DNA from 3 places in the Rhizobium sp. ARZ01 genome. Region 2 is predicted to be linked to each of the others. Evidence: predicted binding sites of a transcription regulator. Region 2 holds the regulator's gene; each other region holds the start of a gene.
The links. Region 2 encodes HrcA, which represses chaperone genes, less so after heat shock. Its sites were predicted from a motif close to GTTAGCACTCNCNNNNNGNGAGTGCTAAC; they were not measured.
Positions count from the first base shown of each region.

Region 1: a site for HrcA is predicted at 3,420-3,448, ahead of IB238_RS23245 (co-chaperone GroES). Genes of this name have one in related genera too.
Region 3: a site for HrcA is predicted at 1,798-1,826, ahead of groES (co-chaperone GroES). Genes of this name have one in related genera too.

Region 1 is NZ_JACVAE010000005.1:158,542-166,528, forward strand. It holds gene IB238_RS23235 (Do family serine endopeptidase) at 1-1,067, opposite strand, end outside; gene groL (chaperonin GroEL) at 1,270-2,898, opposite strand; gene IB238_RS23245 (co-chaperone GroES) at 2,954-3,268, opposite strand; gene IB238_RS23250 (Hsp20/alpha crystallin family protein) at 3,460-4,005, shown strand; partial or broken gene IB238_RS23255 (SPW repeat protein) at 4,470-4,613, opposite strand; gene IB238_RS23260 (hypothetical protein) at 4,838-5,119, opposite strand; gene IB238_RS23265 (DUF982 domain-containing protein) at 5,129-5,428, opposite strand; gene IB238_RS23270 (Hsp20 family protein) at 5,499-5,975, opposite strand; partial or broken gene IB238_RS24780 (protein usg) at 6,081-6,194, opposite strand; gene gatC (Asp-tRNA(Asn)/Glu-tRNA(Gln) amidotransferase subunit GatC) at 6,281-6,568, shown strand; partial or broken gene IB238_RS23285 (transposase family protein) at 6,879-7,292, shown strand; partial or broken gene IB238_RS24785 (IS3 family transposase) at 7,387-7,820, shown strand; partial or broken gene IB238_RS23295 (transposase) at 7,875-7,987, shown strand, end outside.
Region 2 is NZ_JACVAE010000002.1:333,573-341,559, reverse strand. It holds gene rdgB (RdgB/HAM1 family non-canonical purine NTP pyrophosphatase) at 1-612, opposite strand, end outside; gene IB238_RS15760 (VOC family protein) at 624-1,049, opposite strand; gene rph (ribonuclease PH) at 1,128-1,844, opposite strand; gene hrcA (heat-inducible transcriptional repressor HrcA) at 2,033-3,112, shown strand; gene grpE (nucleotide exchange factor GrpE) at 3,355-3,969, shown strand; gene IB238_RS15740 (bifunctional aspartate transaminase/aspartate 4-decarboxylase) at 4,167-5,762, shown strand; gene ptsN (PTS IIA-like nitrogen regulatory protein PtsN) at 5,797-6,261, opposite strand; gene raiA (ribosome-associated translation inhibitor RaiA) at 6,338-6,904, opposite strand; gene rpoN (RNA polymerase factor sigma-54) at 7,145-7,987, opposite strand, start outside.
Region 3 is NZ_JACVAE010000001.1:195,294-203,280, reverse strand. It holds gene chrA (chromate efflux transporter) at 1-789, opposite strand, end outside; gene IB238_RS00900 (sulfurtransferase/chromate resistance protein) at 782-1,615, opposite strand; gene groES (co-chaperone GroES) at 1,885-2,181, shown strand; gene groL (chaperonin GroEL) at 2,257-3,897, shown strand; gene IB238_RS00885 (hypothetical protein) at 4,353-4,799, shown strand; gene IB238_RS00880 (EAL domain-containing protein) at 4,819-7,599, opposite strand; gene IB238_RS00875 (FAD-dependent oxidoreductase) at 7,786-7,987, opposite strand, start outside.

The DNA of each region.
Region 1 (7,987 bases), on a different contig from region 2:
ATTGCCTCGTCCGGCTCGATGCGCATTGACACCGTTTTGCGAACCCGATCGCGCAGAAATTCGATTTCGACTTCCGATCCGACCTGAGCCAGGCCGACACGATTGCGGAGATCTGCCGAGCCCGTGACTTTCCGATTGTTGACGGCGATGATGACATCGCCAGCTCGAAGGCCCGCCTGTTCCGCGGGGGAATCTGTCTCAACGTTGCCGACGACGGCGCCGTAGCTTTCCTCGATGCTGAGCGCTTCGGCGAGATCGGGCGACAGGTCCTGCTGGACGGAGATACCGATCCGGCCGCGCCGCACTTCGCCATGCTCGATCAGTTGCTCCATCACGGCCGACGCCATCGCGATCGGAACCGCAAAGCCGATGCCGACATTGCCGCCGGTGGGCGCGATGATTGCGGTGTTGACGCCGACCAGCATGCCGTCTGTTGTCACCAGTGCGCCTCCCGAGTTGCCGGGATTGATCGAAGCATCCGTCTGGATGAAATCCTCATAGCCCTCGAGATTGATGCCGCCACGGCCAAGGGCGCTGACGATGCCGGAGGTGACGGTCTGGCCAAGCCCGAACGGATTGCCGATCGCGACAACGGAGTCGCCGACCCGCAGGGCACCAGAATCGCCAAACGAAAGCGCCGTCAGCTTGTCGGCGACGATCCTCAGCAACGCTATATCGGTTGCCTTGTCGCTGCCCACCAGGTCGGCCGTGAAGCGGCGGCGGTCCTTCAGGGTTACCGCAATCTCGCCGGCGTCCGCGACGACATGGTGATTGGTGAGGATATAGCCTTTGTTGGCATCAACGATGACGCCGGAGCCCGCGCTCAGCCGCTGTTGTTGCTCAGGTAGGTTGAAATAGCGACGGAAGAAGTTGGTTTCGGCGGAAGCGCGAGACCTCACTGCAATGTTGACGACCGCCGGCGTGACGTCCTCCAAGACATCAGCGAGCGAGGGTTGCATGCTTGCCGACATCGCCGACTGCGGCCGTGCCGCCGGAAGCGGCGCAGGAACCAGTATGAGGACGAGTGCGGCGAATACGCCAACGTATTTCGACGAACGCGTGGTCATTTTTGGCCCCTAACTCTTTAGTTCCTCCTTCGGTGCAGGGGCGAGCCGTCGGGTCCAGCCTCATTGGAGTCACGATTTTGGCTCCTGCCAAACCAGCACCAGCCCGATAAACGCCGCGCCGATTCAGGCGCAATGCATCTCTTACTTCACAAGTCTACCCAAAGCCCGCGCCCCGTCGGGGGGCGCGGACCTATCATTGCAGTCAGAAGTCCATGCCACCTCCCGGCATCGGCGGGAGCGGTACATCCTTCTTCGGCTTCTCGGCGACCATTGCCTCGGTGGTGATCAGCAGGCCGGCGACCGAGGCCGCGTCCTGCAGCGCGGTGCGAACGACCTTGACCGGGTCGATCACGCCCTGATCGTAAAGATCACCGTACTCGTTCGTTTGCGCGTTCCAGCCATAGCCAAATTCGGTCTTCTCGCGCAGCTTGCCGACAATGATCGAGCCTTCGGCACCCGCGTTCTCGGCGATCTGGCGCACCGGCGCCTCGATCGCGCGGCGAACCAGGTCGATGCCGTGCCTCTGGTCGGCATTCTCGGTCTGAGCGTTGTCCAGTGCTTTGACGGCTCTCAGCAAAGCGACGCCTCCGCCGGGCAACACGCCCTCCTCGACGGCCGCCCGCGTGGCGTGCATGGCGTCGTCGACGCGGTCCTTGCGTTCCTTCACCTCAACCTCGGTTGAGCCGCCGACGCGGATGACGGCAACGCCGCCGGCAAGCTTGGCCAGCCGCTCCTGCAACTTCTCGCGATCGTAGTCCGACGTGGTTTCCTCGATCTGCGCCTTGATCTGCGCGACGCGGCCCTCAATCTCTGTCTTTGAGCCAGCGCCGTCGACGATCGTCGTGTTGTCTTTTTCGACGACGACCTTCTTGGCGCGGCCAAGCATATTGAGGGTCACGTTCTCGAGCTTGATGCCCAGATCTTCAGAGATCGCGGTTCCGCCAGTGAGGATCGCTATGTCCTCCAACATCGCTTTGCGGCGGTCGCCGAAGCCCGGCGCTTTGACGGCAGCGACCTTCAGGCCGCCGCGCAGCTTGTTGACAACAAGCGTCGCCAGCGCCTCGCCTTCGACATCCTCGGCGATAATCAGCAGCGGCTTGCCGGATTGAACGACCGCTTCGAGAACCGGCAGCAATGTCTGCAGGTTCGAGAGCTTCTTTTCGTGGATCAGGATGTAGGGTTCCTCGAACTCAACCCGCATCTTCTCGGGGTTGGTGACGAAATACGGCGAAAGATAACCGCGATCGAACTGCATGCCTTCGACGACTTCCAGCTCCGTCACCGCGGTCTTGGCTTCCTCGACGGTGATCACTCCTTCGTTGCCTACCTTTTCCATCGCTTCTGCGAGGAAGCGGCCAATCTCGGTGTCGCCATTGGCCGAGATGGTGCCAACCTGGGCGATCTCGTCGTTCCTGGTGACTTTACGGGCGTTCCGCCGCAGTTCCTCGACCACAGCTTCGACTGCTTTGTCGATACCGCGCTTGAGGTCCATCGGGTTCATGCCCGACGCCACAGCCTTCGCACCTTCCTTGACGATCGCCTGAGCGAGAACAGTCGCGGTGGTGGTACCGTCACCAGCGATGTCACTGGTCTTCGAGGCAACCTCCCGCACCATCTGTGCGCCCATATTCTCGAACTTGTCCTCGAGCTCGATCTCCTTGGCGACGGTGACGCCGTCCTTGGTGATGCGGGGCGCGCCGTATGACTTGTCGATGACGACGTTACGGCCCTTTGGACCGAGCGTAACCTTGACAGCATTGGCGAGGATGTCGACGCCGCGCAGCATCTTTTCGCGGGCGTCGGAATGGAATTTCACTTCCTTGGCAGCCATTTTTCTACTCCTTCCTGAGGCAGCATTCCTTGTCTGGCATGGGTCCGGATCGGCACTAGGCTGCGTTTCTCGCTGCGGCGTCGACCTCGATCACGCCCATCACGTCCGATTCCTTCATGATCAGGAGATCCTCGCCATTGAGCTTGATCTCGGTGCCCGACCATTTGCCGAACAGAATGCGATCACCCACTTTCACATCGAGCGGTCGCAGCTGCCCGCTGTCGTCGCACGCACCCGGGCCGGCGGCAACGACCTCACCTTCCTGTGGCTTTTCCTTCGCCGTGTCTGGGATGATGACGCCGCCGGCCGTCTTTTCCTCGGCCTCGATGCGGCGAACCAGGATTCGGTCATGCAACGGACGGAACGTCATATCGCTCTCCTCATGGACAAACAGATTTTTCAACGGGTCCTCCGCACCGCATTCGAAGCGAACCGACGCGGGGCGCGCCGACCTTTTCGGCATCGCGCGCAAATCGATCTGGTTTTTGTCTTTTCGAGTTTCAAGAGGGAATCAGAAATTTTTTAGCACTCTACCAGGTCGAGTGCTACCGGCATGAATTCATGAGACTATTTCACGTCGCTGGTGGTTGGGGGGTGTGGCTGCCTCTTGACGCAAGGCATCATGATCCCCACCTCATTCTCATCGACGCCCAAGTGGGTCGACACCAGTCCGGGAGCCCCAAGCTTCTTGGCGCTCCCTCGTACCTATGTTTCGACGAAGTCTTCCGCGGCTTCGGCCCGCCATCGTTGCTCGGTGGCACGTCGCCCTTCAATGGTTCGTGGCCGCACGTGGAAATCGAGGAGAATGACAACGAAATCCGCCTGATCGCGGAGGTACCAGGCGTCGATCCAGACAACATCGAGGTGCTGCTGGAAGATGGCGTGCTTACGCTTCGCGGCGAGAACAAATCGGAGACTGAGGACAAGGATCGCCGGTTCAGCGAGCGCTACTACGGGCGCTTCGAAGGGCGGCTGGCCCTTGGTCGCCAAGTCGATGAGGACAAGGTCGCCGCAACGTTCAAGAACGGTCTGCTCACCTTGACGCTGCCGAAGACCGAAAAGGCGCGAGCCAACGTCAAGCGGATCACGATCGACAGCACCAAATAATACCGACCGCGCAAGCCAGCCGGGTGCTAACGTGCCCGGCTGGTTATTCGCGTGGCAAAAACCGATGATGACGGAACCCCTTGCGCGAGACGGACAAACCGGCCGCGCTGACCGGAAGTCGTGGAGCACGTCAGCACAAGCCAGCCCTGGCGATTGACATCAACTGCCCACGACCAAACATTGATCCCGTAGCACGCATTTTTCGCCCGTCACGCTCTGTGATGACTTCGGCGCGCGTCTCGGGGCGACCCCAACCCGCGATGCCGCCATTGCCTACGCAAAGCGACAGAAACTGAATTGCACCGTCGTAGACGACAGGAGCCGCCGTCCCTAGTTTTCGTTGATATCAACGGCAAGCTCTACCATTCAATCCCCGTTGCTGCGCGATCGGCGCATCGATCGGCATCGCCAATTTTCGGAAGAGCCCGCCGCTGAAGCGGCGGGCCGTGCTCTCCTTTTCTCGATCATACATGTGCATGCGGGTTCCGCCGATAGTCCCAGAGTGCCCAGGCTGACACGGCGGTGACGAGCACGCCGAGGACCACATGGGTCCACATCGCGTTCATGTTCGCCGCGAATTGAAGCAGCCAGGGCGAGACCATCAGCCAGGAGAAGATGCCTCAACCGCACCACAGCCTACCGCTCCTCCAGGCCCAAAAAGCGGCCGCCGGAACAATAATGAAAAGCGAAAGCTGGCACCGTGCCGTCTGAAGAAGGCATTCTTTCGATGGGAACTGAATTCCCAGTCCGTATATGTTTGACGTGCCGCTCATATGAGAACCGCCCGTCGGAAAGCTGGCAAGGCTTTGAAGCAGGCGCCCAGATAACTCCGTCAGATATCGTACCGCGAATCGAGCTCTCGCAGGGCAGACCGAACCTCATCGATTGAAACCGGCTCAGGCGTTCCTGGCATATGACGGAGAGCTGGCTTCGAATCTATCGCGTAAAAGTCCGAAGCCCACGCGGCGAGAATGGCCCGTTTATCATCGACAGAAAGTGCAGGAGCCTTCACCACGTCCATTGGACGTCGAAACGGCGACCAGTGAGATGCTAGAACTTCCGGTCCGATGTTCACGGCAGTTGCGGCAATCTGCTTAAACATATCGTCCATCATCGGTTCACCTCAGCTTACGTGTGGATCCCGACTCCACCTCGGATAAGTCGCCGTTACCGGGTCAGTTTCCGGCGCAAGCAGGTCGTGTTTTTCCGCAAAGGCGGCAAACAACCCACGCGCGGTCTCAGCTTCGATCTCCCCGCGCAAGGCGGCGCCGCACGCCTTGAGCGCAACCGAATGCGGACCATCCCTGAGCGATATCGGCCACTCGACCAGATGGCGGTAAGCGTCCATCACGCTTCTCACTTCCGTCGGAAATCCAAGGCCGACGAGAATACGCACAGGGTTCTCGAACATATCGGGTTTCATAACTCTCTCCTTTCCAACCCGGTGTGCCCATGGGCGCCATCGAAACGGCGCCCATATCCGATGTTTTCGTTTAGGCGGCGCTCTGGGCTTCGATCTGCGGCGCGGCGTCCGGCCGTCTAAGATCGGAACCGCTTTGAATGCTGACCTTGCGCGGTTTCAATGCCTCAGGAATTGCCCGGACGAGATCGATGGTCAGCAGACCATTGCTCAATCCCGCTCCACGCACCGTGACATGGTCGGCGAGCTCGAAACGATGTTCGAACGGGCGGCCGGCGATGCCTCGGTGCAGGTAGGCTTCGGACGGAGAATCCTGCTTCTTGCCAATAACGGTGAGAAGATTGGTCTGGAACGTTAGGTCCAGGTCGCCTTCGGCGAAGCCGGCAACCGCAATCGAGATGCGGTAGCTGTCGTCACCCGTCTTGACAATGTCATAGGGCGGCCAATCGCTGGTCGAACGGTCGCGCTGGGCGTTTTCCAGAAGATTAAAGAGCCGGTCGAAGCCAACGCTCGATCGGAAGAGAGGCGTGTAGTCGTAAGATGTTGCCATAGCCATATCCTCCTGAAAGCAACATGGGTATGGAGCGCCGAAAGACGGCGCTTCCAGCATTGCCAGCCCTGTTGTCAGCGGCTGGCGGCAAATGATCTGGAAATCTCAGTGCAGCTTGAACTCACCTTCAATACGGCGCCATTCGTTCGGCCAGATCAGGCACTGATGCGTATAGCGAACGGAATGCAGCGGGCCGTCGAGATTGACTTGCCAGATTTCTGGTAGGCAGTCAGTGTTAGCGGCAGAAGGCTCAGACCGACAAAATCTAGCGCAAGCGACGGAAGCCATCAAATTGGACGCAGCCTATGTCGATAGATATCGCGACCATTAGACGTATTGCCCGCCTTGCCCGTCTTGCACTCAGCGAAGACGAGGCTGAAAAAATGTGTGGCGAGCTGAGCAAAATTCTGACCTTCATCGAGCAACTTTTGGAGGTTGATGTCGAAGGCATCCCTCCGATGACCTCGGTTGTGCCAACAACCATGAAAATGCGCCAGGACGTCGTGACCGAAAGCAATCATGCCGAAGAGATCGTGGCGAATGCTCCTCTCAGTGAGCGCAACTTCTTCCTGGTCCCCAAGATTCTCGAGTAAGCACAGACAGCCTCGGGCTTTGGAGCATTTCACGGCCGGCGATCGCCGCCAAACGATGCGCCCCTTTGCGTGGCGCGTGTTGGCGGCTTGAGATTTCCGGCCCACATCCGATGCTTCAAAAGCTTGCCGATCTCGTTTGTGATCGAATGATGTGTCATGGCGAAGGTCCTGTCGTTTTGCACTTAATCAGGTTCTTCCTCAAATTGTGTGGTTCACTCACCGTTAGACATGATGCCGCTATGGGCGGGGATGCAAACGAAAACGAAATGGTCGCCCGGCCCAGGTGCAAAAGTCCTGGGTGTCGCGCCCACTGCCTGATGACAGTTGGGTTGTTTCCGCTGCCGGTCCAGGGTTCGGCATTTGCCCTGATTGCGGCCGGAGGACTCGAAATCGGCATGGCTGGTCCAACCGGAGCCTTCAGGATCTGCCGGTCCAAGGAAAGGCAGTAACGATTAAGCTTCGGTTGAGCCGCTGGCGGTGCGCACACCAGAACTGTCAACGACAAACGTTTACCGATCGACTTCCGACGAATGCTCCCCCTTATGCGCGCCGGACAACGAGGGTCTCAGAGATTGTCAGTCTGCTCGGCCACAGTGCCGGCGGTTGTCCTGGCGAGCACTTGATGCGAAGGCTCGGCGGCATGGCTGTCAGCGATGCCGCGCTCGCGCGTTGCGACGCCACGATCCGGGTCGTTGGCATAGGGAGCTGGCGGCGATCCTGGCGCTACGGGGCCGGGTGCCACACGCTCATCGACAATCACAGCAGATGGTGTTCGATACCGTGCACGCCTTGCACAAGGAGGGTCTGTCCTGTTCGGAGAAGGCGAAATTCTCAAGGAAGCGCTCGAGATTGCCACCGGCCCAAAAAGACATCTGTTGCGCTCGCTGTCATTGCCGAATCACTTCGCGGTGACGGCGGTGTGCGAGACTTTGGGTGTTGCCCGGTCAAACATGGCAGAACGTGCAAAGCAGATCCCTTCCAAAGCCCGCGGACGGCGGCCGCTTGCTGATCGGGGACTGGTTGAAGAGATCAAAGCGATCATCGCCGACATGCCGACCTGCGGCTATCGCCGGGTTCACGCCATTTTGCTCGAAACGCCACCAACGAGGGGCGTGCCTGGCCAAATGCCAAGCGCGTCTATCGAGTGATCAAGCTGCATGGGCTGCTTCTTCAGCGCCATACCGGTGCTATCGATGCCCGCCGCCATGATGGCCGTGTTGCGGTCGAAGTGTCGAACCTTCGGTGGTGCTCAGTGCGCATTCCGGTGAAGTCGGCCGCTGATTCCGAAACGAAGCCGGCCACCTATTCCGATCGCACCGGCTATCGCCACTATCGCTCCGACCCGGCGATCTGCCGCGACTGCCCGTTGTAGGCCGCCTGCACATCAAACGCCGCTGCGACCCGCACCGTCACCCGTCA
Region 2 (7,987 bases):
GAAGGCGCGGGCGCGGTGCGAAAGCGCCTCCGTGTCTCCTGGCTTCCAGCCGTGCTTTTCCTCCGCGCTCATCTCGCCGAAGGTGACGCCATGGTTCTCCGGTTGAAACACCGGGTCGTAGCCAAAGCCCTGTTCGCCACGCGGCGGCCAGACGACAGTGCCTTCGATCTCGCCGCGAAACATCTCTGTGTGTCCGTCCGGCCAGGCAAGGCAGAGGACCGAGACGAAACGGGCGGTCCGGTCGGCGGATGTCGCGGCTCCTTTTTCGGCAAGCGCGGCTTCGACCTTCTGCATCGCCATGGCGAAGTCGCGGCTGCCGTCCTCATTTTCAGCCCAGTTGGCCGTGTAGACGCCGGGCGCGCCGCCGAGCGCGTCGATCACCAGGCCGGAATCGTCCGAGAGCGCGGGAAGGCCCGCCGCCTTCGCCGAGGCAAGCGCCTTGATCGCGGCGTTTTCCTCGAAGGTCGTGCCGGTCTCGTCGGGTTCGATGAAATTCAGATCGGCGGCGGATTTGGCCTCGAAGCCGAGCGGGCCGATCAGATCGCGGATCTCGCGGATCTTGCCGGCATTGTGGCTGGCGACGACGATCGTCCGTGTGTCGAGCTTGCGCATGTCGTGTCCTGTCAGGTCAGGCCCCAGAGGGCGGGTTCGGCGCATTCGAGGCTGTTTCCGGCGGGGTCGCGGAAATAGATCGAGCGGGCGCCGGTCGGCCAGCGGAAATCCGCTTCGATGGCGATTCCTGCTTCTTTGAGCTTTTCCGCCCAGAAATCAAGATCGCTGGCCGGAACGCGAAAGCAGACGTGCCCCTTTCCAGTGGTTCCGTGGACCGGCACGGGAAGGGCGTGCGGCGGCGGCGGGACGATCGTTTCCTTGGGGTTGAAGATGAGGAGGACACCGGGGCCGCAGCGGAAGAAGACGTGACGGTTCGCATGGCGGGCGATCTTCTCCAAGCAGAGAAGATCGCCGTAGAAGGTCTCTGCGGCGTCGAGATCGTCGGCATAAAGGGCAGTCTCGAGCACGCCCTGAAGGATCGGTTTCGTCTCAGGCATGAAGCTTGCCCCGGTTCGTCCCAATGTCGATCAGGGCAAGGTGCCCGAAGGGCCGATGCGGGGCAAGCCAATCCAGACTCAGGCGATCGCCTGCTTCTGCAACTCGACGAGTTCGGCAATCCCGCCCTTGGCAAGAGCCATCAGGCTGGCGAACTCCTCCTCCGTGAAAGGCTTGCCTTCGGCCGTGCCCTGGATTTCGACGATGCCGCCGGAGCCGGTGATGACGAAGTTGGCGTCCGTCTCCGCGGCCGAGTCTTCCAGATAGTCGAGGTCAATCACCGACTGGCTGGCGAAGATGCCGCAGGAGATCGCAGCGACATGATCCTTCAAGACCTTCTCTACTTTGATCATGCCGCGGGTTTCCATCCACTTCAGGCAGTCGTACAGCGCGATCCAGGCGCCGGTAATGGAGGCGGTGCGGGTGCCGCCGTCGGCCTGAATCACGTCACAGTCGATGGTGATCTGTTTTTCGCCGAGCGCAGTCAGATCGACGACGGCGCGCAGAGAACGGCCGATCAGGCGCTGGATCTCCTGGGTGCGGCCGCCCTGCTTGCCGGCCGCGGCCTCCCGCTTCATCCGCTCGCCGGTGGCACGCGGCAGCATGCCGTATTCGGCCGTCACCCAGCCCTTGCCGCTGTTGCGCAGCCACGGCGGCGTCTTTTCCTCAAGGCTCGCGGTGCACAGCACATGCGTGTCGCCAAACCTCACAAGGCAGGAGCCCTCCGCGTGCTTGGAAAAATTGCGCTCGAAGGAAACCTTGCGCATCTGGTCGGTTTTTCTGCCTGACGGCCGCATCGCGAACTCCTGGATCATGTCTTTGTCTGGCGATGCTTCTAGACCACTTCGCCGGGGGAGGAAATCGCCCAGTTGGCCGATTTCCGGGAATTTCATCCGCCGGGTGGCGGGTCAGGTGGTCGCATTTGCCCTTGTGCGTGAGCGGGCGGGGTTAGTATAGTCAGACCAAAGGGAAACGTTTGATCGGCATGGTATTGAGGAACTCTGCGGAGACAGACATTCACAAGGCGCTGGACGAGCGATCCGGCGAGATCTTCCGCCGGATCGTCGAGAGTTACCTGGAGAACGGCGAACCGTTGGGATCGCGCAATCTCTCCCGGATCCTGCCGATGTCGCTGTCGCCCGCATCCATACGCAATGTCATGAGCGACCTTGAGGCGCTGGGGCTGATCTATTCGCCCCATGTCAGTGCCGGCCGTCTTCCGACGCAACTCGGACTTCGCTTCTTCGTCGATGCGTTCATGCAGGTAGGCAACATTTCCGATGAGGAACGGGCCTCGATCGCCCGGCACGTCCATCGACCAGTGCACGGACAGAGCGTCGAGACGATGATGGGCGAGGCAAGCCAGATGCTTTCTGGGATGTCACGCGGCGCGGGTATCGTGATCACGACGAAGAGCGATTCCGTGCTCAAGCACGTCGAGTTCATCCGGCTGGAGCCGACCAAGGCACTGGTCGTACTGGTCGGCGAGCATGACCAGGTCGAAAACCGCATCATCGAGCTGCCGGCAGGCACGACCAATTCGCAATTGACGGAGGCTGCAAACTTCCTCAACGCGCACTTGGCCGGCAATACGATTCACGAAGCGCGCACCCAGTTGGAACGGCTGCGCTCGGAGGTGCGTCAGGAATTGGACCTTCTGTCGCAGGATCTCGTCGAGCGAGGGCTTGCGGTGTGGTCAGGCGGTTTCGAAGAGACCAAGCCGACGCGCCTGATCGTGCGTGGCCGTGCAAATCTGCTCGAAGGGCTCGCCGGTACCGAGGATGTAGACCGGCTGAGGATGCTGTTCGACGACCTGGAGAAGAAGGACAGCCTGATTGAGCTTCTGAACCTCGCGGAAGCCGGCTCGGGCGTGCGCATCTTCATCGGCTCCGAGAACAAGCTGTTCTCGCTCTCGGGCTCGTCGCTGATCGTGGCACCCTACCGCGACGGCGAGGAGCGGATCATCGGGGCTGTGGGGGTTATCGGGCCAACGCGGCTGAATTATTCACGGATCGTGCCGATGGTGGACTATACGGCGCAGTTGATGTCGCGACTTTCCCGCTGACGGCGCGGGTCGGTTTCTTTAAGATTGTCGAACAAGCCTTGATTTTTTCGATCCGAAGCTCGATATCCGCCTCAACTCCCTCCCATCGTTCGCGTAACTGGAAAGTCTTGCGCGTGGTTGGGAAGTAATAACAAGCGCCGTGCACCCACCGGGATGGGCAGGGCTGCCTTGGCCGTTCAACCCTGTGTGTCGCCTGTGGGCAGCCCACGCGACGCGCGCGATTTCTCAATCCGGAGAAACCTATGACCGACGATACCAGCAAACACGCACCCGAAGCCGCAAATGACGAGGCCGAGATCGCCGCTGTGTCGCCTGAGGGCAATGAAGCCGAAGCGCAGGCAGCAGACGCCGATCCGATCGCGCTGTTGCAGGCGGAAAACGCCGACCTGCGCGACAAGTACCTGCGCCTTGCCGCCGAGATGGACAACCTCCGCCGCCGCACCGAGCGCGATGTCAAGGACGCCAAGTCCTATGCAGTCGCGGGCTTCGCGCGCGACATGCTGGCTGTTTCGGATAACCTGCGCCGCGGGCTGGAAGCGATCCCTGCCGAAGCGCTGGAGGCTGGCGAGGCAGGACTGAAGGCACTGGCCGAAGGCGTCGAGATGACCGAACGCTCCATGCTGGCTGCGCTCGAGCGCCATGGCGTTCGCAAGCTGGAGCCGATCGGCGAGAAGTTCGACCCGCATTTCCACCAGGCGATGTTCGAGGTGCCGAACACAGAGGTGCCGAATGGCACCGTCCTCCAGGTCGTGCAGGACGGCTACAAGATTGGCGACCGCGTGCTGCGCCCGGCCATGGTCGGTGTTTCCAAGGGCGGGCCGAAGGTGCCCGCGAACGGCGGCGATCAGCAGGGCTGATCTACGATCAAAGCGGATCTGAAGAGTTGACCCGGCCACGCTTCGCTGCGGCCGGGTTTTTCATGTTCATTGATACACACAGCCGTCTGCTGCGCACGTAGGGTTTTACTGCGGCTTTTCGGAAAACCGAAAAACGGTCCCGTCGTCTTGCCTTCCTGTGGTGCGCGCTATGTACGTGCTGGCGGTCAGCGCCGCAGATCGACTACAGCAAATATGCGAAGCTGAGCCCCTTCGAGCTCAAGGACGCGCTGATTGGCGTTGCCTCCGGAAAAGCCAACCGCACCATGCTCAATGCCGGTCGCGGCAATCCGAATTTTTTGGCGACGACGCCGAGACGGGCATTCTTCCGGCTCGGGCTTTTTGCCACTGCGGAAGCCGAGCTTTCCTACTCCTACATGTCGAACGGCATCGGCGGTCTGCCAAAGATCGAAGGCATCGAGGGGCGTTTCCAGCGTTTTGTCGCCGAGCATCAGGAGCAGCCGGGCGTCAGTTTCCTCGGACGATCGATTTCCTACGTTCGGGACCAGCTGGGACTTCCGGCGTCCGAATATCTCCATGAGATCGTCGAAGGCATCCTTGGCTGCAACTATCCCGTTCCGCCACGAATGCTCCGCATCAGCGAGGAAATCGTCAAACACTATCTCGTCAGGGAAATGGTCGGCGGATACATGAGCCCGTCCGATCTCGACGTCTTTGCGGTCGAGGGTGGCACTGCCGCCATGACCTATATCTTCGATTCACTGAAGCAGAACAAAGTGCTCAAGGAAGGCGATACGGTCGCCATCGGCCTGCCGGCATTCACGCCCTATATCGAGATCCCCGAACTGAACAATTATCGTCTGAAGGAGGTCCACATCAACGCCGACCCGAACCAGGACTGGCAGTATCCTGATGCGGAATTGGACAAGCTGCTCGACAAGGCGGTGAAGGTCTTCTTTCTGATCAATCCCAGCAATCCGCCTTCGGTGAAGATGGACGAGCGTGGCCTCGAGCGCATTGCGGGCATCGTCAAGGAGAAGCGACCGGACCTGATCATCCTCACGGACGACGTCTACGGCACCTTTGCCGACGACTTCAGATCGCTCTTTGCGACGTGTCCCAACAATACTCTGCTGGTCTATTCCTTCTCCAAATATTTCGGCGCGACGGGTTGGCGCCTGGGTGTCGTCGCCACGCATCGCAGCAACGTCGTGGACGCCAAGCTGAAGGATCTGTCGCAGGCCGACAAGAGCGAACTGGCCGGCCGCTACGCCTCTCTGGTGCCTGACGTATCGAAGCTGAAATTCATCGATCGGCTGGTCGCCGATAGCCGCACCGTTGCGCTCAACCACACTGCCGGCCTCTCGACGCCCCAGCAGGTGCAAATGGTGTTGTTCGCATTGTTCGCCGTGATGGACGAAAACGATGTCTACAAAGGTCAATTGAAGAAGGTCATTCGACGGCGGGAGACGGCTCTCTATCGCGAACTGGGTATTCCAGCACGGACCGATGCGAACGAGGTGGACTACTACACGCTGCTGGATCTGGAGGATATCGCACGCCGGCTCTACGGCGATGAATTTGCTGCCTGGGTGAAGAAGAACGTTGCCCCGACAGAGCTCTTGTTCCGCATCGCCAACGAGACGGGAATCGTGTTGCTTCCAGGCAGCGGCTTTGGCACGTTGCATCCGGCCGGCCGGGCGTCTCTCGCAAACCTTGACGAATACGAGTATGCCGCCATCGGCCGTGCGCTACGGACAATGGCGGAAGAGACCTACGAAATGTTCCAAAAAGAAGCAAGGCCGAAGAAGTAGCGCTCGTGGGTCGCTTCTGCTACCCGGATGGGTCTCAGGCGGCGTTCGACGCCTGCTCCTCGCTCAGGCAGGCGTAGATCGCCGTTGCCGAATCCGAAGAGCGGAGCTTCGCCACCATGGCCGGGTCGCGCAGGACGCGGGCGATGCGCGAAAGAGCCTTCAGGTGATCGGCGCCCGCGCCCTCGGGCGCAAGCAGGAGGAAGACGAGATCGACCGGCTGGTCGTCCAGCGCTTCGAAGTCCACCGGCGTTTCCAGACGGGCAAACAGGCCCGTGATCTGAGTGAGATCCTTTAGCTTCCCGTGCGGAATTGCGATGCCGTTGCCGACCCCCGTCGAGCCGAGACGCTCGCGCTGGAGGATCACATCGAAGATCTCGCGTTCCGGAAGGCCGGTGATCTTGGCCGCCTTTATCGCCAGCTCCTGAAGCAGTTGCTTCTTCGAGCTGGCCTTCATGGCCGGGATAATCGCACTCTGCTGCAGCAAACCTGCCAATGCCATGCCTCTGTCCTCGTGAGCCGCAGTGAAAGGATTGAAGCGGGATGCGCCGCGCCCCTGGGCGCATCCCCCTGCCACTTTAGCCTTTGATATTGGCTGCATCTATCCAGCCAATATTGCCATCGTTTCGTCGATAGACGATGTTGAGTTGTTCCTGACCGACGCTGCGGAAGAGAAGAACCGGCTCGTCTGTCATGTCGAGCGCCATGACGGCGCTGGCAACGGACATCGTCTTGAGCTTCTTGGTGCTTTCAGCCACGATGGTCGGCGCGTAGTCGGCCGGGACTTCGTCCGCATCCTCGGGAACCGAATCCATGACCGTGTAGGCGACTTCCGCCTGGCCGTTCCCGTTGTGGTGGTCCTTGAGCTTGCGCTTGTATCGGCGAAGGCGCTTTTCGATCCGATCCGACGCGGCGTCGAATGCGATAATCGGATCGTTCGCTTCGCCATTGGCCTGCAGGGCAGCACCGGTGTCGAGGTGAACCTTGCAGTCTGCGCTGAATCGCGAACCGGACTTTTCCACGATGACGTGGCTCGAATAGCCTCCATCGAAATATTTGGTTACGGCCGCTCCGATCTGTTCTTCAATTCGCAACCGGAACGCGTCGCCGATGTCCATATGTTTGCCGGATACACGCACACTCATGGAGTTTCCTCTCTCATTGTGATTTGCGCGTAACAGTCTATTCCAACCGGACCCGTCATCCAAGCACTTCGCGCGCGCAACGCCCTTTCGTCAGCGGTACCGGGGGAAAACGGGGATATGGTAAACCGGTCTGTCTTCTCTTCGGAATTGGGGCGGGCATCTATCCGTTCCTGGCCGCGGAGTCAACTGCTCCATCGGTGGTAGGGTTGCTCAGTGGGGACGTACGTCTTTGGCAGATGCTTAGAAACCGGCGGCCCTGGCAACGGCTCGCTTCTCCCTGCGCCGCTGCACTGAGGAGGGAATGTTCATCGCCTCGCGGTATTTTGCCACGGTCCGCCGAGCAATGTCGACGCCGGCCTCCTTCAGCATGTCGACAATGTCGTCGTCGGAAAGCACTGCCTCCGGCGTCTCCTGGGCGATTATCAATCGAATGCGGTGGCGGACGGATTCCGCGGAGTGGTTGTCGCCGCCCTCGGAGGAGCCAATCGATACGGTGAAGAAATATTTCAGCTCGAACAGACCGCGCGGCGTCAGCATGTACTTGTTCGAGGTCACGCGGCTGACGGTCGATTCATGCATCTTGATGGCTTCGGCCACAGTTTTCAGATTGAGAGGCCGAAGGTGATCGACGCCATGGAGAAGGAAGGCGTCCTGCTGGCGCACGATCTCGCTCGCCACCTTCATGATGGTTTTTGCCCTCTGGTCCAGGCTGCGGGTCAGCCAGTTGGCGTTCTGCAGGCACTCGCTCAGGAACGCCTGGTCGTCACTCGCCCGCTCTGTGCGGCGGGAGACCGAGGCATAGTACTCATGGTTGACCAGCACGCGCGGCAGGGTCTCGGCATTGAGCTCTACGAGCCATGTGCCGTCGGGTGCTGCGCGAACGACGATATCAGGGACGACGGACTCGGATACGCCGGGCTGGAAGCGCGTTCCCGGCTTGGGGTCGAGCTTGCGGATTTCCGCCAGCATGTCGAGCAGATCTTCCTCGTCGACGCCGCAGAGTTTCTTCAGCGTCGCGAAATCCCGGCGCGCCAGGAGTTCGAGATTGCCGACCAGTTCAGCCATGGCCGGGTCGAAGCGGTC
Region 3 (7,987 bases), on a different contig from region 2:
GGAGAAGAAGATGCCGATGTCGGCAAATGCACCCGGCCCCTCGGGGAGCAGCGGCAGAAGCGCAAAGGGCGCCGCCCAGAGAGCGGCGCCCACGACGGTGACGCCGAGTGTTGCGCCAGGCCCCCGCCGCCTGTCAGCAAAGGTCTCACCGACCACCGAGGGTTTGTCTGGTGCATGCGCCTTGTGGCCAGCCGGCGGCTGCAAAAGCCCCGGCGACCTACGCGCGACAAGATAGCCTGCAATGCCCGCCGCCGCGATGACCAGCGGAAACGGCAATGCGAAGAAGAACAGACCCATGAAGGCGAGTGCTGCCAGAAGGCGTGCGAACGGCGTCTTGAGTGCGCGACCGGCAACCCGCACCAGCGCCTCGAGGACGATCGCCAGAACTGCGGCCTTCAAGCCGAAGAAGAGATTTTGCAGCCAGTCGGTCCGCTGAAAAAGAGCGTAGGCCGCCGACAGCGCGCAGATGACGAGGAAGCCCGGCAGCACGAACAGCGTTCCGGCCACGATGCCGCCGCGCGTGCCGTGCAGGAGCCAGCCGACGTAGGTGGCAAGCTGCTGGGCCTCTGGCCCCGGCAGCAGCATGCAGTAGTTCAGTGCATGCAGGAACCGGCTCTCCGAGATCCAGCGGCGCTCGTCGACGAGTTCCTTGTGCATCAGCGCGATCTGGCCGGCCGGACCGCCGAAACTCAAAAGACCGATCTTCGCCCAAACGCGGAGCGCCTCGCGAAAGGAGGGATGCGGCGGCGCCGACAGCTCGGCACCGCCGGAAAGAACCGGCTTATCCACGATCGTCCCTCTTGCGCGGCGTGTGCGAGACCCAGTCGTGCTTCTCGTCCGTGGCGTCACGCGCCCAGCGATAGAGCGCGTCATAGACGAGCATGCCGGCCTCAAGCTGTTCGAGATCGTCGACATACATGCGCGACAGACCGAGCGAAATTGCGAGCAGCCCCGCCGCCTGCGGTTCGAGATCGGGCCGATTGGTGTCGGCGCCACGGACGATGCGCGCCACATGCTTCAAGGCGGGGAAGGAAAGGCCAAACTCCTCCACCATCACGTCGAAGCTGCACAGCTCGCCCCGATGGCTCCAGAACACGCCCTCAACATCGAAAGGCGTTGCCCCGAACCGTTCGGCCACGGCCTCCACCTCGGAGGGAGAGACGAAGAGAAATCTCGCTTCAGGATCGATGAAACGGCGGATGAGCCAGGGGCAGGCGATACGGTCGATCTTCGGGCGCGACCGCGTGACCCAGAGCGTGCCGCCGGCCGTCTCTTCCTGCGGCAAGCTCTTGACCGGAACGAGCGGCAAGGCAGTCTCCTGCCATGCGGCAAACCCGCCTTCGAGGATTTCAGCTTGCGCGCCGGCACGGCGCAGGAAGGCGGCAACGCCCTCGCTCAGCTTTAGCCCTTTCTGGCACGTGACCACCACCCAGCGGCCGCGGTAGGCCGGAGCCCAGGCCTCGACATCTGCGTAGCTTTTGCGGATTGCCGAGGGTAACAGGCAAGGAGCGGCGGCGAAATCATCGTCGTCGCGCACATCGATGATGACCGGCGCTCTCGGCGTGCCGATCAGGCGAGCAAGTTTTTCGGGAGAAATTGCGTTGTAGGAAGCCATGATACGTCCCTCGATAGAGCCAAAAAGGACGCGAAATTCGGCATGGCGCCTCGTGGGGCATTCGCAAACCCCATGCCACCGTTAAACATAATCTCGGCAATCAAGTCAATCGGATCCGGGGAGCCAACTTTTTTGATGGCCAATTCTTGACTCCATCCGGACCCAAGCCTATCTCCCCTATCGCTAGCACTCACCAACTTGGAGTGCTAACACCTATCCACCGGGTCGGACCCGACCTGAGAAATGTCATTTGATCGAGGGATTAGACAATGGCAAGCACCAACTTCCGTCCGCTGCACGATCGCGTCGTCGTACGTCGCGTCGAGTCCGAGGAAAAGACCAAGGGCGGCATCATCATTCCGGATACCGCGAAGGAAAAGCCGCAGGAAGGCGAAATCGTCGCCGTCGGTTCGGGCGCGCGTGACGAAAGCGGCAAGATCGTCGCTCTCGACGTCAAGGTCGGCGACCGCGTCCTGTTCGGCAAGTGGTCCGGCACCGAGGTCAAGCTCGACGGCGAAGAGCTTCTGATCATGAAGGAAGCCGACATCATGGGCATCATCGGCTGATCGCCGGTTCCCCACGAACGTTTCTGTAAATTTCAAGCCGGAACCACCGGCATTTCGAAACCAGGAGTTTTGAAAATGGCAGCCAAAGAAATCAAATTCGGCCGCACCGCTCGCGAAAAGATGCTTCGTGGCGTCGACATTCTCGCTGACGCAGTGAAGGTCACGCTCGGCCCGAAGGGTCGCAACGTCATCATCGACAAGTCCTTCGGCGCTCCGCGCATCACCAAGGACGGCGTTTCCGTTGCCAAGGAAATCGAACTGGAAGACAAGTTCGAGAACATGGGCGCCCAGATGGTCCGCGAAGTCGCTTCGAAGACCAACGACATCGCCGGTGACGGCACGACCACCGCAACCGTTCTGGCCCAGGCGATCGTTCGTGAAGGCGCAAAGGCCGTTGCTGCCGGCATGAACCCGATGGACCTGAAGCGCGGCATCGACCTCGCCGTCAAGGAAGTCGTCAAGGATCTCCAGGCCAAGGCCAAGAAGATCAACACTTCGGAAGAAGTTGCACAGGTCGGCACGATCTCGGCAAACGGCGAAAAGCAGATCGGTCTCGATATTGCTGAAGCCATGCAGAAGGTCGGCAACGAGGGCGTCATCACGGTTGAAGAAGCCAAGACCGCCGAGACCGAACTCGAAGTCGTCGAAGGCATGCAGTTCGACCGCGGCTACCTGTCGCCCTACTTCGTCACCAACCCGGAAAAGATGATCGCAGACCTCGACGACGCTTACGTTCTCCTGCACGAGAAGAAGCTGTCGAACCTGCAGGCGATGCTCCCGGTTCTTGAAGCCGTCGTTCAGACCGGCAAGCCGCTCGTCATCATCGCTGAAGACGTCGAAGGCGAAGCTCTTGCAACGCTCGTCGTCAACAAGCTGCGTGGCGGCCTCAAGATCGCTGCCGTCAAGGCTCCTGGCTTCGGCGATCGCCGCAAGGCCATGCTCGAAGACATCGCCATCCTCACGGGCGGCACGGTGATCTCCGAAGACCTCGGTATCAAGCTCGAAAACGTCACGCTCGACATGCTCGGCCGTGCGAAGAAGGTTTCGATCTCCAAGGAAAACACGACGATCGTCGACGGTGCCGGCCAGAAGGCTGAAATCGAAGGCCGCGTCGCTCAGATCAAGGCCCAGATCGAAGAAACCACTTCGGACTACGACCGCGAGAAGCTGCAGGAACGCCTTGCAAAGCTCGCCGGCGGCGTTGCTGTGATCCGCGTCGGCGGTTCGACGGAAATCGAAGTGAAGGAAAAGAAGGACCGCATCGACGACGCGCTCAACGCGACGCGCGCTGCCGTTCAGGAAGGCATCGTACCGGGCGGCGGCGTCGCTCTGCTGCGTGCCTCCGCCCAGCTGAAGGTCAAGGGCGAGAACGCCGACCAGGAAGCCGGTGTCAGCATCGTTCGCCGCGCCCTGCAGGCTCCTGCCCGCCAGATCGCCGAGAACGCTGGTGACGAAGCTTCGATCGTCGTCGGCAAGATTCTGGACGAGAAGAGCGACAACTTCGGCTACAACGCCCAGACCGGCGAGTATGGCGACATGATCGCCATGGGCATCGTCGACCCGGTCAAGGTCGTTCGCACCGCTCTCCAGGACGCTGCTTCGGTTGCCGGCCTGCTCGTCACCACCGAAGCCATGATCGCCGAGCTGCCGAAGAAGGAAGCTGCTGGCGGCATGCCGGGCGGCATGGGCGGCATGGGCATGGACGGCATGATGTAATTAGACGAAAGTCTTATGACATGCAGGGGGCGGCCTTCGGGCCGCCCTTTTTGTTGTTTCCTGCGACTTGATAGCTGCAAATTCGTGCTTGAAGTTATTGCTGGTTGCAAAAAACACAGTATAGAAGCGCCCCAAGCAAGCAAAAGACTTGCCGGAAGGGGTGAGGTGTCGGGAATGCGAGGGCCGGGAACGCGTTGCGCATTAACCCTGCAGCGAACATGTCCTTTGAATTCAAGGAATGCCTAATCATAATATGATTGCCGGCACGATCGAAAGATCTTGTCGGAGGACGGCTGTTTGACTGGCAGGCTCTTTGCCGGGACCGGACAGGCGTCGCGAAGTGAATTGCGATCCGGAGAAGCCCGCACCTTCGCCGAACGCAGTGAGTTTGCTTGCAGCGTCGTCACGGAAAGACGGCGCGATGGTGGAGTCGGACCTACCGGCTGGGGTTAGATGTGTTCAAGATTGCCAAGACCGCTTTCGCTTCGCCGTTCGTGCCTGGCTCCATTTCATTCGATTCCTCGGACAATGAACTGCTGACGCAATATTGCGTCACGGAGCGTTGGACCGGCGACCTGTCGAACGGTCTTTTCCGGCTGGGCGAGAAAGCCGCCCGGATGCATGGGCTGGATCAGCGCAATTGCGGTCTTCTCAATCTCGTGCGCTGCTATGAGCCACTGGATCGCGGCCGAGTGCTCGAATTGTTCGAACAGGCGGCTACCGCATCTTCGAGCTTCTGCTTTTCGACGACGATCAACGCGACCGGCGCACCGCGCCAGCCGGTCTTCTGCGTCGGTGAATCGACGGGCCTTGAGCAGCGCTATGCCGGCACGATCATCGGGCTATTCCTCTTCCCTCGCTTCCAGCTCGATCGCGTCAGCCAGGTATTCAAGCCGCAGTAAACGCAAGGTCTGGCAAATCCTATGCGGCCTTCGTTTCGCCCTTGCTCGTCATCGGTTGCGGCCGACCGAGGTAGTATCCCTGCGCTTCGTTGCATCCCTCAGTGAGAAGGATATCAAGCTGGTCCTTGGTCTCGACGCCTTCGGCGAGTACCGGGACTTCCAGGGTTTGCCCGAGCGCCACGATCGCGCGGAGGATGGCCTTCGCCTGCGGACTGTCCTCCACTTCGTTCATGAAGCTGCGATCCAGCTTGATCTTGTCGAACGGGAAGGAACGCAGCGTCTCCAGCGACGAGTAGCCTGTGCCAAAATCGTCGATCGCAATGGTGACGCCGAGCGCCTTGATCTGGCGCAGCGTGTGGAGGGCGCGCTCCTTGTCGCCGATGATGGTCGATTCCGTTATTTCCAGCTCAAGCCGCTGAGGAGCAAGGCCCGTTTCAAGCAGAACACGCTGAACCAGGCCCGCGACATCGGCATGGGCGAGTTGCACCGGCGAGAGATTGACCGCGATCTTGTGCGGTTGCTCCCAGCTCGCCGCCTCCCGGCAGGCCTCCCGCAGCACCCACTCGCCGATCGGTATGATGGCGCCACATTCCTCGGCAACCGGAATGAAATCTGATGGAGCGATCGCGCCTCTTTCGGCATTGTTCCACCGCAGAAGCACCTCATATCCGGTAATGAAGCCGGAACCGACGGCCTTCTGGACCTGATAGTGCAAGTGTAGTTCGTTTCGTTCGACGGCAAGCCACAGGTCGTTGGCAATAAGACGCCGACTGCGGGCTGCTTCGTCCATGGAAACCTCGTAGAAGCAGACGGTCTGCGTCAGCGCGTCCTTGGCCCGATACATCGCAAGGTCGGCATTATTGAGGAGCGCTTCGAGGTCGTCGGCGTCTTGAGGATAGATCGCAACGCCGAGGCTCGCCCCAGGCTTGATCTCGTAACCGTCAATGATGATGTCTTCCTGGAAGCATCGCTCCAGCCGCTCGATGAAGTCATTGAGCTCGCCGACATCGTCGAAGCGCTTGGAGGCAGCGAACTCATCGCCACCGAAGCGGGCGACCGACTCATCCGGCCCGAGGCAAGCCTGCATGCGCTGTGAAAGCGTGATCAATACCTGGTCCCCGACCGCGTGGCCGCGCGTGTCATTGATTTCCTTGAACCTGTCGAGGTCGATGCCGATCGCTGCGACCTTGCCGGAGAAACGGCCGGCATGCTCGATGGCGGTTGCGAGGCTGTCGTTGAAATTCGCGCGGTTCGGCAAGCCCGTGAGCCCGTCGTGCCGTGCCATGAAGGCGATCTGTTCCTCGTTGCGCAGGCGCTCGGAAATGTCCTCATAGGTCGCCACCCAGCCGCCATCGGCAAGGGCACGATATCTGATCTGGACGGATATTCCCTTCGGCAGCTTCTCGACGACCCCACCGCTCTGCTGGATGATCGCGCGATGGCGCCCATAGAGTTCGGAGGCCTTCGGCAGCCAAATTTCCGGCGCCCGATACGTATCCGCCAGAGCCCTGTCGATAAGTTCCCGGAAGGTAAGGCCCGCGCGCACACGCTGGTCAGACAGATCGAACAGCTCCGCAAAGCGCTTGTTGGAGAACACAAGCTTCTCGTCGCGGTCGTACAGGCACAGCCCCTGGGACATGTTCTCCAGCGCCAGATCGAGGTTCTTGCTGACCTCTGCGATGCGGTCGGCGTTGGCCTTTTCTTTTGTCACGTCCTTGGTGATTTTGGCATAGCCGAGCAGCGTGCCATTCTCATCATGGATCGCGTCGATCGTGACATGCGCCCAGAAATGCGTCCCGTCCTTCCGGTAACGACGTCCCTCGGCTTCATGCTTGCCCTCCTCGCGCGCGATCCTCAGCGCTTCTTCCGGAAGGCCTGCCTCGCGATCTGCCTCGTCATAGAAGCGGGAGAAATGCTGTCCGACGATTTCGTTCGCCTTGTATCCCTTGTTGCGCTCCGCCCCGGCGTTCCAGTTGGCAACGACGCCCTTCGGATCGAGCATGTAGATTGCATAGTCGGTGACGCCCTGAACCAGCAATGCAAACTGGCGCAGACTGTCGTTGACAGCCGTCTCCGTCTGCCGCGCGAAGATCGCAGCCGTCAATCCGGTGAAAAGCAGAGAGAAGGCCACGACTGCGATCAAAGGCGCCATCAGTGCGGGCGACAACACTGCGCTGTCATTGACTTGCATCGGCCCCGGCACAACGGTGACGGCCGCCATCGCTACGAAATGCAGCGAGACGACGCCAAGTACCATGAAGACGGTCGCGGTAAGGCGCGATACCGCACTCCCTCCTCGGCGCATACACAGCACCAGCGACAGGCCACAGAAAAGCGCGCCCCCAGCGAGGGATGTTGCGACCAGCGCACGGTCCCAGATGATCTCACCGGGCAGCTCAAGCGCTGCCATTCCGAGATAGTGCATGCCGGCAACGCCAGCGGCAACGATGAGCCCGCCGCTGGCTGCCGCGGCCGGGCCGGCAACATAGGTCGCAAATGCGGCACCGCTCGTTGTTACGGCGATGGCGACAACAAGCGATGCCAGCGTCAGGTGCAAACCGTAGCCGATGACGACGCCCGGATCGTAGGCCAGCATGGCGATAAAGTGCGTTGCCCAGATACCGAACCCACTCGCGACGCCGGCAGCCCCGAGCCACAGTATCCGCGCTTTTCCCGATGCGGACCTGGCCCGGTGGGTCAGAGACACCGCCACATAGCAGGAGAGTAAGCAGATCAAAGCAGCGAGGAGAACCAACCGCAGATCGTGCTCTACGGTGAGGCAGGTGAGGATGCGGAGCATGGGAAATCCGGTAGTGTGGGCTTTGGAAGCGCACTCAGCCGCAGAATGTTGAAAAATGCATGAACCGGGCCGCAAGGGGCGGACTCGTTGCAACCCTTTGCCGCATGATGCTTAATAAACGCAAAACGGCACACCCAGCCGGAAGGGGTCAAGCTGCCCTATCTAAACAATGCCAAGACTGGCTGACTAAAGCGTCAGTGCCTTCAGATCCAAAGACGGATCTTCAAGCTGCGCCCGATCCGGACTGCGCCCGAGTTCAAGCAGCTTCTTGCCGACCACATAGGCCTTGGCGTCGTTGACAGCATCGACGGCGATAAAGCGGCCGTCGCGGAAATACCAGACCGAAACGCTGCCCTCCCGCTGACCAGGTCGGACCAGGGTATCGTCG